Linked DNA regions of Variovorax paradoxus. Each later gene encodes a partner of the first gene's protein in a complex. Links are inferred from orthologs where the notes say so. Each region holds a gene or a part of one and is shown on either strand. Other genes may lie near its edges.

Region 1 (3,569 bases):
GTGTTCAACGGCGCGATGGCTGCGGGCAGCCTGGGCTGGGGCCTGGTGGCGCAGCAGATCGGCGTGCCGGCCACGCTGGTGGCGGGGGCGGTGGGGCTGGTGGTGGCCGGGCTGGTCTTCCATCGCGTGCGGCTGCCGGCCGGAGAGGCCGATCTGCAGGCATCGAACCACTGGCCCGAGCCGCTGCTCGCCGAGCCGGTGGCGAACGACCGCGGGCCGGTGATGATCCAGGTCGAGTACCGCATCCGCAAGGAAGACCGCCCGGCCTTCCTACAGGCGATGAAGCGTCTGTCTCTCGAACGCCGCCGCGACGGTGCCTACGCTTGGGGCCTGCACGAGCACACGGTCGACGGGGAGCGGGTGATCGAGTGGTTCCTCGTCGAATCGTGGGCGGAGCATCTGCGCCAGCACCATCGCGTGTCGAAGGCCGATGCCGACCTGCAGGGCGAGGCGCTGCGCTTTCACATCGGGCCGGACAAGCCCGAGGTGCATCACTTTCTTGCGATCTGATTTTTCCTTCCCTTCCTTCTTTCTTTTTTTCACTCCACTGGAAAACCATGACCACACTCACACTGCGCGACGGCACCGAGCTCTACTACAAGGACTGGGGCTCGGGCCAGCCCATTCTCTTCAGCCACGGCTGGCCACTCAGCGCCGACATGTGGGACGCCCAGATGCTGTTCTTCGCGGAGCGCGGCTACCGCACCATCGCGTTCGACCGCCGCGGTTTCGGCCGCTCGAGCCAGCCGTGGACCGGCTACGACTACGACACCTTCGCCGACGACATCGCCGAGCTGATCGAAAAGCTCGACCTGAAGGACGTGATCCTTGCGGGCTTCTCGATGGGCGGCGGCGACGTGACGCGCTACATCGCGCGCAAGGGCAGCGCTCGCGTGGCCAAGCTTGCGCTCATCAGCGCCGTGACGCCGCTGTTCATGAAGACGGCCGACCACCCCGTGGGGCCCGACGCCTCGCTGTTCGCGGGCATCCGCGCCGGCCTGGCCGCCGACCGCCCGCAGTTCCTCGACGACTTCAGCACGCTCTTCTACGGCACCAATCGCCCCGGCGCCAAGGTGTCGCAAGGCGTCTTCAAGCAGACGCTGCAGATCGCGCTGCAGGCCTCGATCAAGGCCACCATCGACTGCGTGACCGCGTTCTCGGAAACCGACTTCCGCCCCGACATGGCGAAGATCGACGTGCCCACGCTCGTGATTCACGGCGATGACGACCAGGTCGTGCCCTTCGAGGCCACCGGCAAGCTTGCGGCCGAGATGATCAAGGGCAGCCAGCTCAAGGTCTACGCAGGTGCGCCGCACGCCACCTGCACCACCCACAAGGACCAGGTGAACGCTGATCTGCTGGCGTTCATCCAGGCCTGATCGTTCCGTCTTCATGGCCACGGGCTTGGGCCCGTGGTCGCCAAGGGTAGTGCCGGTGGCGATAATCCCGGAATGCGAATCCGCTTTACCAAGATGCAGGGAGCCGGCAACGATTTCGTCGTGCTGGACGAAACACGCGGCACGCTGGGCCTCAGTGCCGCGCAATACCGCTTTCTGGCCGACCGCCATTTCGGCGTCGGCGCCGACCAGATCCTGACCGTGCGGCCTTCGCCTGCGGCAGGCGTCGACTTTCAATACGTGATCCACAACTCCGACGGCGGCGAAGTGGAGCAGTGCGGCAACGGCGCGCGCTGCTTCATGCGCTTCGTCAACGAACACCACCTGACCGACAAGACGCAAGTGCGCGTGCAGACCCTGTCGGGCGTGATCGAGCCGCGCATGGGTGCCGACGGCCGCGTGACGGTCGACATGGGCGCCCCTGTCTTCGAACCCGAGCGCGTGCCCTTCGACATCGCCGGGCTCGACCCGCAGCCCGAAGGCGCCTGGCACAAGTGGCACCTTGCCCTTGGCACGCGCGCGGGCACCGCTATCGTTTCAGTAGCGGTCCTGTCGATGGGCAACCCGCACGCCGTGCAGGTGGTCGACAACGTAGACACCGCCCCCGTGGCCGAGCAGGGCCCGCAGATCGAGCACCATCCGCGCTTTCCGCAGCGGGTGAATGCGGGCTTCATGCAGGTGGTCGACCGCTCGCACATCAGGCTGCGGGTGTTCGAGCGCGGCGCCGGCGAAACGCTGGCCTGCGGCACGGGCGCCTGCGCGGCGGTGGTGGCGGGCATTCGCCTCGGCCTGCTGGAGCGCCGGGTCGACGTGCAGACGCACGGCGGCATTCTCACGATCGAGTGGCAGGGAGAGGGGCAGCCGGTGCTGATGACCGGGCCGGCCACCACAGTCTTCGAAGGCGACATCGAGGTGCCGGAGCTGCCATGACGACCAACTTCACGAACAACAACGACGCCAACGCCATGAACCCGATCACCGAAGACGACATCGCCAACTACCTGGCGAACACGCCCGACTTCTTCGAGCGCCATGCCCAGCTGTTGGCGCAGGTGCAGCTCACCAGCCCGCACGGCAACCGCGCCGTGAGCCTGCAGGAACGCCAGGCCGAGATGCTGCGCGAAAAGATCAAGGCGCTGGAGCACCGCCTGATGGATATGGTGCGTCATGGCACTGAGAACGTCGTCATTGCCGACCGCCTGCAGCGCTGGACCAGCGGCCTGCTGACCACGCGCGACCCGCGCAGCCTGCCGTACCGCATCGCGGTCGATTTGCAGTCGCTGTTCCTGGTGCCGCAGACGGCCATCAAGGTGTGGGGCTGCGGCAGCGAATACCTCAACGAGGCCTATGCCCAGTGGGTGAGCGACGACGTGAAGGCGCTGGCCACCTCGCTGACCTCGCCGTACTGCGGGCTCAATTCGGGCTTCGAGGCGGCCAACTGGCTGCCCGAGCCGCAGGCCGCGATGTCGATCGCGCTGATTCCGCTGCGCCCCGACGCCGAGTCGCCGGCCTTCGGCATGCTGGTGCTGGCGTCGCCCGACGCGCAGCGCTTCAACGCCGAGATGGGTACCGACTTTCTCGAGCGCATCGCCGAGCTGGCCTCGGGCGGACTTTCGCGGCTTCGTCCTTGAAACGCCCGCGCTGGTTGCGGCGGCCGTGGCAGGTCGTGCTGGCTGGCGGGGTGCTGGCCGTGGCGCTGGTGTATGCGGCCATCGGAGCGTTCCTCTGGTGGCATGCCGAAGAGCTGCTGGCGCACCCGCCGCAGCGACCAGCCGACGCGGCGCTGGTGCTCGGCAGCCGCGCGTACCTCGACGGCAAGCCGCATCCGTGCCTTACGGGGCGGGTCGATACGGCTCTGGCGATGGCGAAAGCCGGCTTGGTCAGGCAGCTGGCTTTTTCGGGCGGCGTGGATTCCGAGGACAGCCGCATCGAGGCCATCACGATGGGGGAACACGCAATAGCTTCGGGCTTTGCGGGGCCGATGGTGCTCGAGCCTGCATCGACGTCCACGCGGCTGAACCTGTCGCTGTCGCGTCCGCTGCTGCTGGCGGCCGGCGTGCGCAGCGTGGTCATCGTGTCGGAGCCCTTCCATCTGTGGCGTATCGAGCGGCTCGTGAAGAAGAGCGGCTTCGACCAGAGCTTCGACGTGCAGTACGCGGCGGCGCCCACGTC
Region 2 (3,914 bases), 4.7 Mb from region 1 along the record:
AACCAAGCTGCGCGAAAACGAAATCGGCAGCGCGCAGGTGCTGCTGACCCACGCCGACCTGGCCGATCGCGAGCGCTACCTCAATGCCCGTTCGACCCTGGTCACGCTGCTCAAGCTGGGTGTGGTGCCGGTCATCAACGAGAACGACACGGTCGTCAACGACGAGATCAAGTTCGGCGACAACGACACGCTGGGTGCACTCGTGGCCAACCTGGTCGAGGCCGATGCGCTGGTCATCCTCACAGATCAGAAGGGCCTGTACACGGCCGACCCGCGCAAGGACCCGGAAGCCAAGTTCGTGCACGAAGCCGCTGCGGGCGATCCGGCGCTCGAAGCGATGGCGGGTGGCGCAGGCTCCAGCATCGGCCGTGGCGGGATGATCACCAAAATCCTCGCGGCCAAGCGCGCCGCCGGCTCTGGCGCTTCCACGGTCATAGCCTGGGGCCGAGAGGCCGATGCCCTGCTGCGCCTGGCGCGGGGCGAGTCCATCGGCACGCTGCTGGTGGCGCAGACCGCCAAGCACCAGGCCCGCAAGCGCTGGATGGCTGACCACCTGCAACTGCGCGGCGCCGTCGTCGTCGATGCGGGTGCGGCAGCCAAGGTACGGGCCGAGGGCAAGAGCCTGCTGCCGATCGGCATGACCAGCGTTTCAGGCGAGTTTTCGCGCGGCGACGTGATCGCGGTGCGCGACGTCGATGGCGTCGAGCTGGCCCGGGGCCTTGCCAACTATTCGAGCGTGGAGGCGCGCCTGCTGTGCCGCAAGCCCTCGAGCGAGTTCGAGCGCCTGTTGGGCTATGTTGCGGAGCCCGAGATGGTCCATCGCGACAACATGGTGCTGATGCCCAGCTGATGATCCAAACAACAACGGGGCGCAAGGCCCCGTTGTTGTCTGGATTGACTACTGCACTTCCCGCACCGGGTTGCGTATGTTCTGCACCATTTCCCCGATCGAGGCGCGCGGCGCATTGCCGCGGCACAGGGCCTGGGTCGACAGCGCCCGGGTGTAGCTGGAGTTCAGGTCGTTCAGGCGTTTCCACTCCGGCTTTGCGACGTCTTGCCAGGCGCCGTTGTTGTAGCGCGCATAGCTCTTCATTTCCGCAGTGGAGCAGCGCACGCCCTCGTAGAAGGCGTTGACGGCGCTGCCAGTGCGGTTGCGCGCCACCACCACGTAGCGCACGATCCCGTCGCCAGTGATCGTGATCGTGTTCGGGTCGACGCCGAACTTCAGGCTCATGTAGGGCGGCATCTCGATCGGCAGCAGACGGCTTTCGCTGAAGGCCGGCGGCGGCGGCGTTGCCGTTTCTTCCCATTCCCTGTCCGTTTCGGATCGCTTCGGCGGCGGCGGGCTGCCGGCCTGCGCCCAGTCGGGGTTGTCGGTGTCGTGCTGGCCCGAGGCGCAGCCCGCGAGGACGCCGAAGCAGATCAGAAGAAGGGCGCGTTCAGCGTTGCGTCGGAAGGAACGGCGCTTTGTTGTTGTGGACAGGAGGTTCATCGCTCGCAGAAGGAATGTCGGGATGCGGATCGAAACTGCCGCCGGGCGGCAGGTCCAGTCCGGGAGGCGCCCCGGCGTCTGGCGAATGGCGCTCGAATTCTCGGGCGCGCACGTTGCTGCGCAGGAAGCGGTTGCGGAAATCCTGCCTTGGCAGGTAGCGAGCAAGCTCGGTGAGCGCCATCTCGTAGACGCCGCGCTTGAACTCGACGACCACGTCGAGCGGCACCCAGTAGTCGTGCCAGCGCCAAGCATCGAACTCGGGATGGTCGGTGGCACGCAGGTTGAGATCCCAGTCGTGGCCGACGAGTTGCAGCAAATACCAGATTTGTTTCTGGCCCTTGTAGTGGCCCCGTGCGTCACGGCGGATGAACCGATCCGGCACCTCGTAGCGCAACCAGTCGCGGGTACGGGCCACGATGCGCACGTGCTCCGGATGGAGCCCCACTTCCTCGTGCAGTTCCCGGAACATGGCTTGCTCGGGACTTTCGCCGCGGTCGATGCCGCCTTGCGGAAACTGCCAGGAATGCGTGCGTATGCGTTTGCCCCAGAAAACCTGGTTTCTCTGGTTGAGCAGGATGATGCCGACGTTGGGCCTGAAGCCGTCCCGGTCGAGCATAATCAAACCCCAATTTTTGAACTGAGTCGATTATGCATGCCGGGTTGCCCTCGGCAAGCTGCCGATGCCAGGCTCTCAGGGTCTCTCCGGGGGAGCAGTCCCCCACTTCCCATTTTCGAATCCAGCGAATCCATCACACCGATCCCGATGAAAGCTTCCCGATTTTTTGTCTCCACCCTCAAGGAAGCGCCCGCTGACGCAGAGGTCGCGAGCCACCGGCTCATGATGCGGGCCGGCATGATCAAGAAGCTCGGCACGGGCATCTACACCTACATGCCCATGGGGCTGCGCGTGATCCGCAAGGTCGAGGCCATCGTGCGCGAAGAGATGAACCGCGCCGGCGCCGTCGAGATGACGATGCCCGTGGTGCAGCCGGCCGAGTTCTGGCAGGAGACCGGCCGCTTCGAGAAGATGGGCCCCGAGCTGCTGCGCATCAAGGACCGGCACGACCGCGACTACGTGATCCAGCCGACCAGCGAAGAGGTCGTGACCGACATCGCGCGCCAGGAAATCCGTAGCTACAAGCAGCTGCCGAAGAATTTCTACCAGATCCAGACCAAGTTCCGCGACGAGCGCCGTCCGCGCTTCGGCCTGATGCGTGGGCGCGAATTCATCATGAAGGACGCCTACAGCTTCGACCGCGACCTCGACGCGGCCAAGGCCAGCTACCAGACCATGGCGCAGGCCTACCGCAACATCTTCGACCGATTCGGCCTGCGCTACCGCGCCGTGGCGGCCGACAGCGGCGCCATCGGCGGCGACCTGAGCGAAGAATTCCAGGTGATCGCCGCGACCGGCGAAGACGCCATCGTCTACTGCCCCGACAGCGAATACGCCGCCAACATGGAAAAGGCCGAGGCGCTGGCCCCGGCCGGCCCGCGCCCCGCGGCCGCCAAGCCGCTCCAGAAAACGCCGACCCCCGGCAAGAGCACCTGCGCCGACGTGGCCGAACTGCTCGGCGTGCCGCTCTCGACCACCATCAAGTCGCTGGTGCTTGCCACCGATATCGTCGACGAGGCCGGCAATCCGAAGGGCTCGCAGGTCTGGCTGCTGCTGCTGCGCGGCGACCACGACATGAACGAGATCAAGGTCAGCAAGCTGCCCGGCCTGAACCAGGGCTTCCGCTTCGCAACCCTCGCTGAGATCGAGGACCACTTCGGCTGCAAGCCCGGCTACCTGGGCCCGCTGAACCTCAAGAAGCCCGTCAAGCTCGTGGCCGACCGCGAAGCTGCCGTCATGGCCGACTGGATCACCGGCGCCAACGAGGTCGACTTCCACATGACTGGCGTCAACTGGGGCCGCGACCTGCCCGAGCCCGACCTGATCGCCGACATCCGCAACGTGGTCGCGGGCGACGCCTCGCCCGACGGCAAGGGCGTGCTGGCCATCGAGCGCGGCATCGAAGTCGGCCACGTGTTCGTGCTGGGCACCAAGTACAGCAAGGACATGAACGCCACCTACCTCGACGAAGGCGGCAAGCCGCAATTCCTCGAAATGGGTTGCTACGGCATCGGCATCACCCGCCTGCCGGCCGCCGCCATCGAACAGAACCACGACGAGCGCGGCATCATCTGGCCCGACGCGCTGGCCCCGTTCACGGTGGTGGTCTGCCCGATCGGCATGGACCGCAGCCCCGAGGTCAAGGTGGCGGCCGAAGCGCTCTACGAAGAGCTGCTTGCCAAGGGCGTCGACGTGCTGCTCGACGACCGCGGCGAACGCCCCGGCGCGATGTTCGCCGACTGGGAGCTGATCGGCGTGCCGCACCGCGTGGTCATCTCGGATCGCGGTCTCAAGGAAGGTCAGCTC

Evidence for each region. Proteins that work in one complex are often made in the same cells at the same time.
Region 2: the proteins of dapF (region 1) and NWF24_RS04955 are in contact, whole or in part, in a solved structure (PDB 5YGU), measured with the Escherichia coli proteins. The link is inferred for Variovorax paradoxus from one-to-one orthologs.

Annotation. Positions count from the first base shown.
Region 1 is NZ_CP102931.1:5,754,669-5,758,237, reverse strand. What follows is about bases 617-3,389. They hold dapF (diaminopimelate epimerase), read left to right. Parts: upstream 617-1,451; coding sequence 1,452-2,327; downstream 2,328-3,389. Other genes in these bases: NWF24_RS27120 (YdcF family protein), read left to right, coding at 3,025-3,389; NWF24_RS27125 (DUF484 family protein), read left to right, coding at 2,324-3,028; NWF24_RS27135 (alpha/beta fold hydrolase), read left to right, coding at 617-1,379. Outside these bases: NWF24_RS27140 (MFS transporter), read left to right, coding at 1-510; more of NWF24_RS27135, read left to right, coding at 558-616; more of NWF24_RS27120, read left to right, coding at 3,390-3,569. UniProt on the Escherichia coli protein: Involved in the succinylase branch of the L-lysine biosynthesis and in the biosynthesis of the pentapeptide incorporated in the peptidoglycan moiety. Catalyzes the stereoinversion of LL-2,6-diaminopimelate (L,L-DAP) to meso-diaminopimelate (meso-DAP).
Region 2 is NZ_CP102931.1:1,040,844-1,044,757, forward strand. What follows is about bases 275-3,180. They hold NWF24_RS04955 (RNA pyrophosphohydrolase), read right to left. Parts: upstream 2,109-3,180; coding sequence 1,440-2,108; downstream 275-1,439. Other genes in these bases: proB (glutamate 5-kinase), read left to right, coding at 275-850; NWF24_RS04950 (CNP1-like family protein), read right to left, coding at 899-1,492; NWF24_RS04960 (proline--tRNA ligase), read left to right, coding at 2,256-3,180. Also shown: more of proB, read left to right, coding at 1-274; more of NWF24_RS04960, read left to right, coding at 3,181-3,914. UniProt on the Escherichia coli protein: Master regulator of 5'-end-dependent mRNA decay.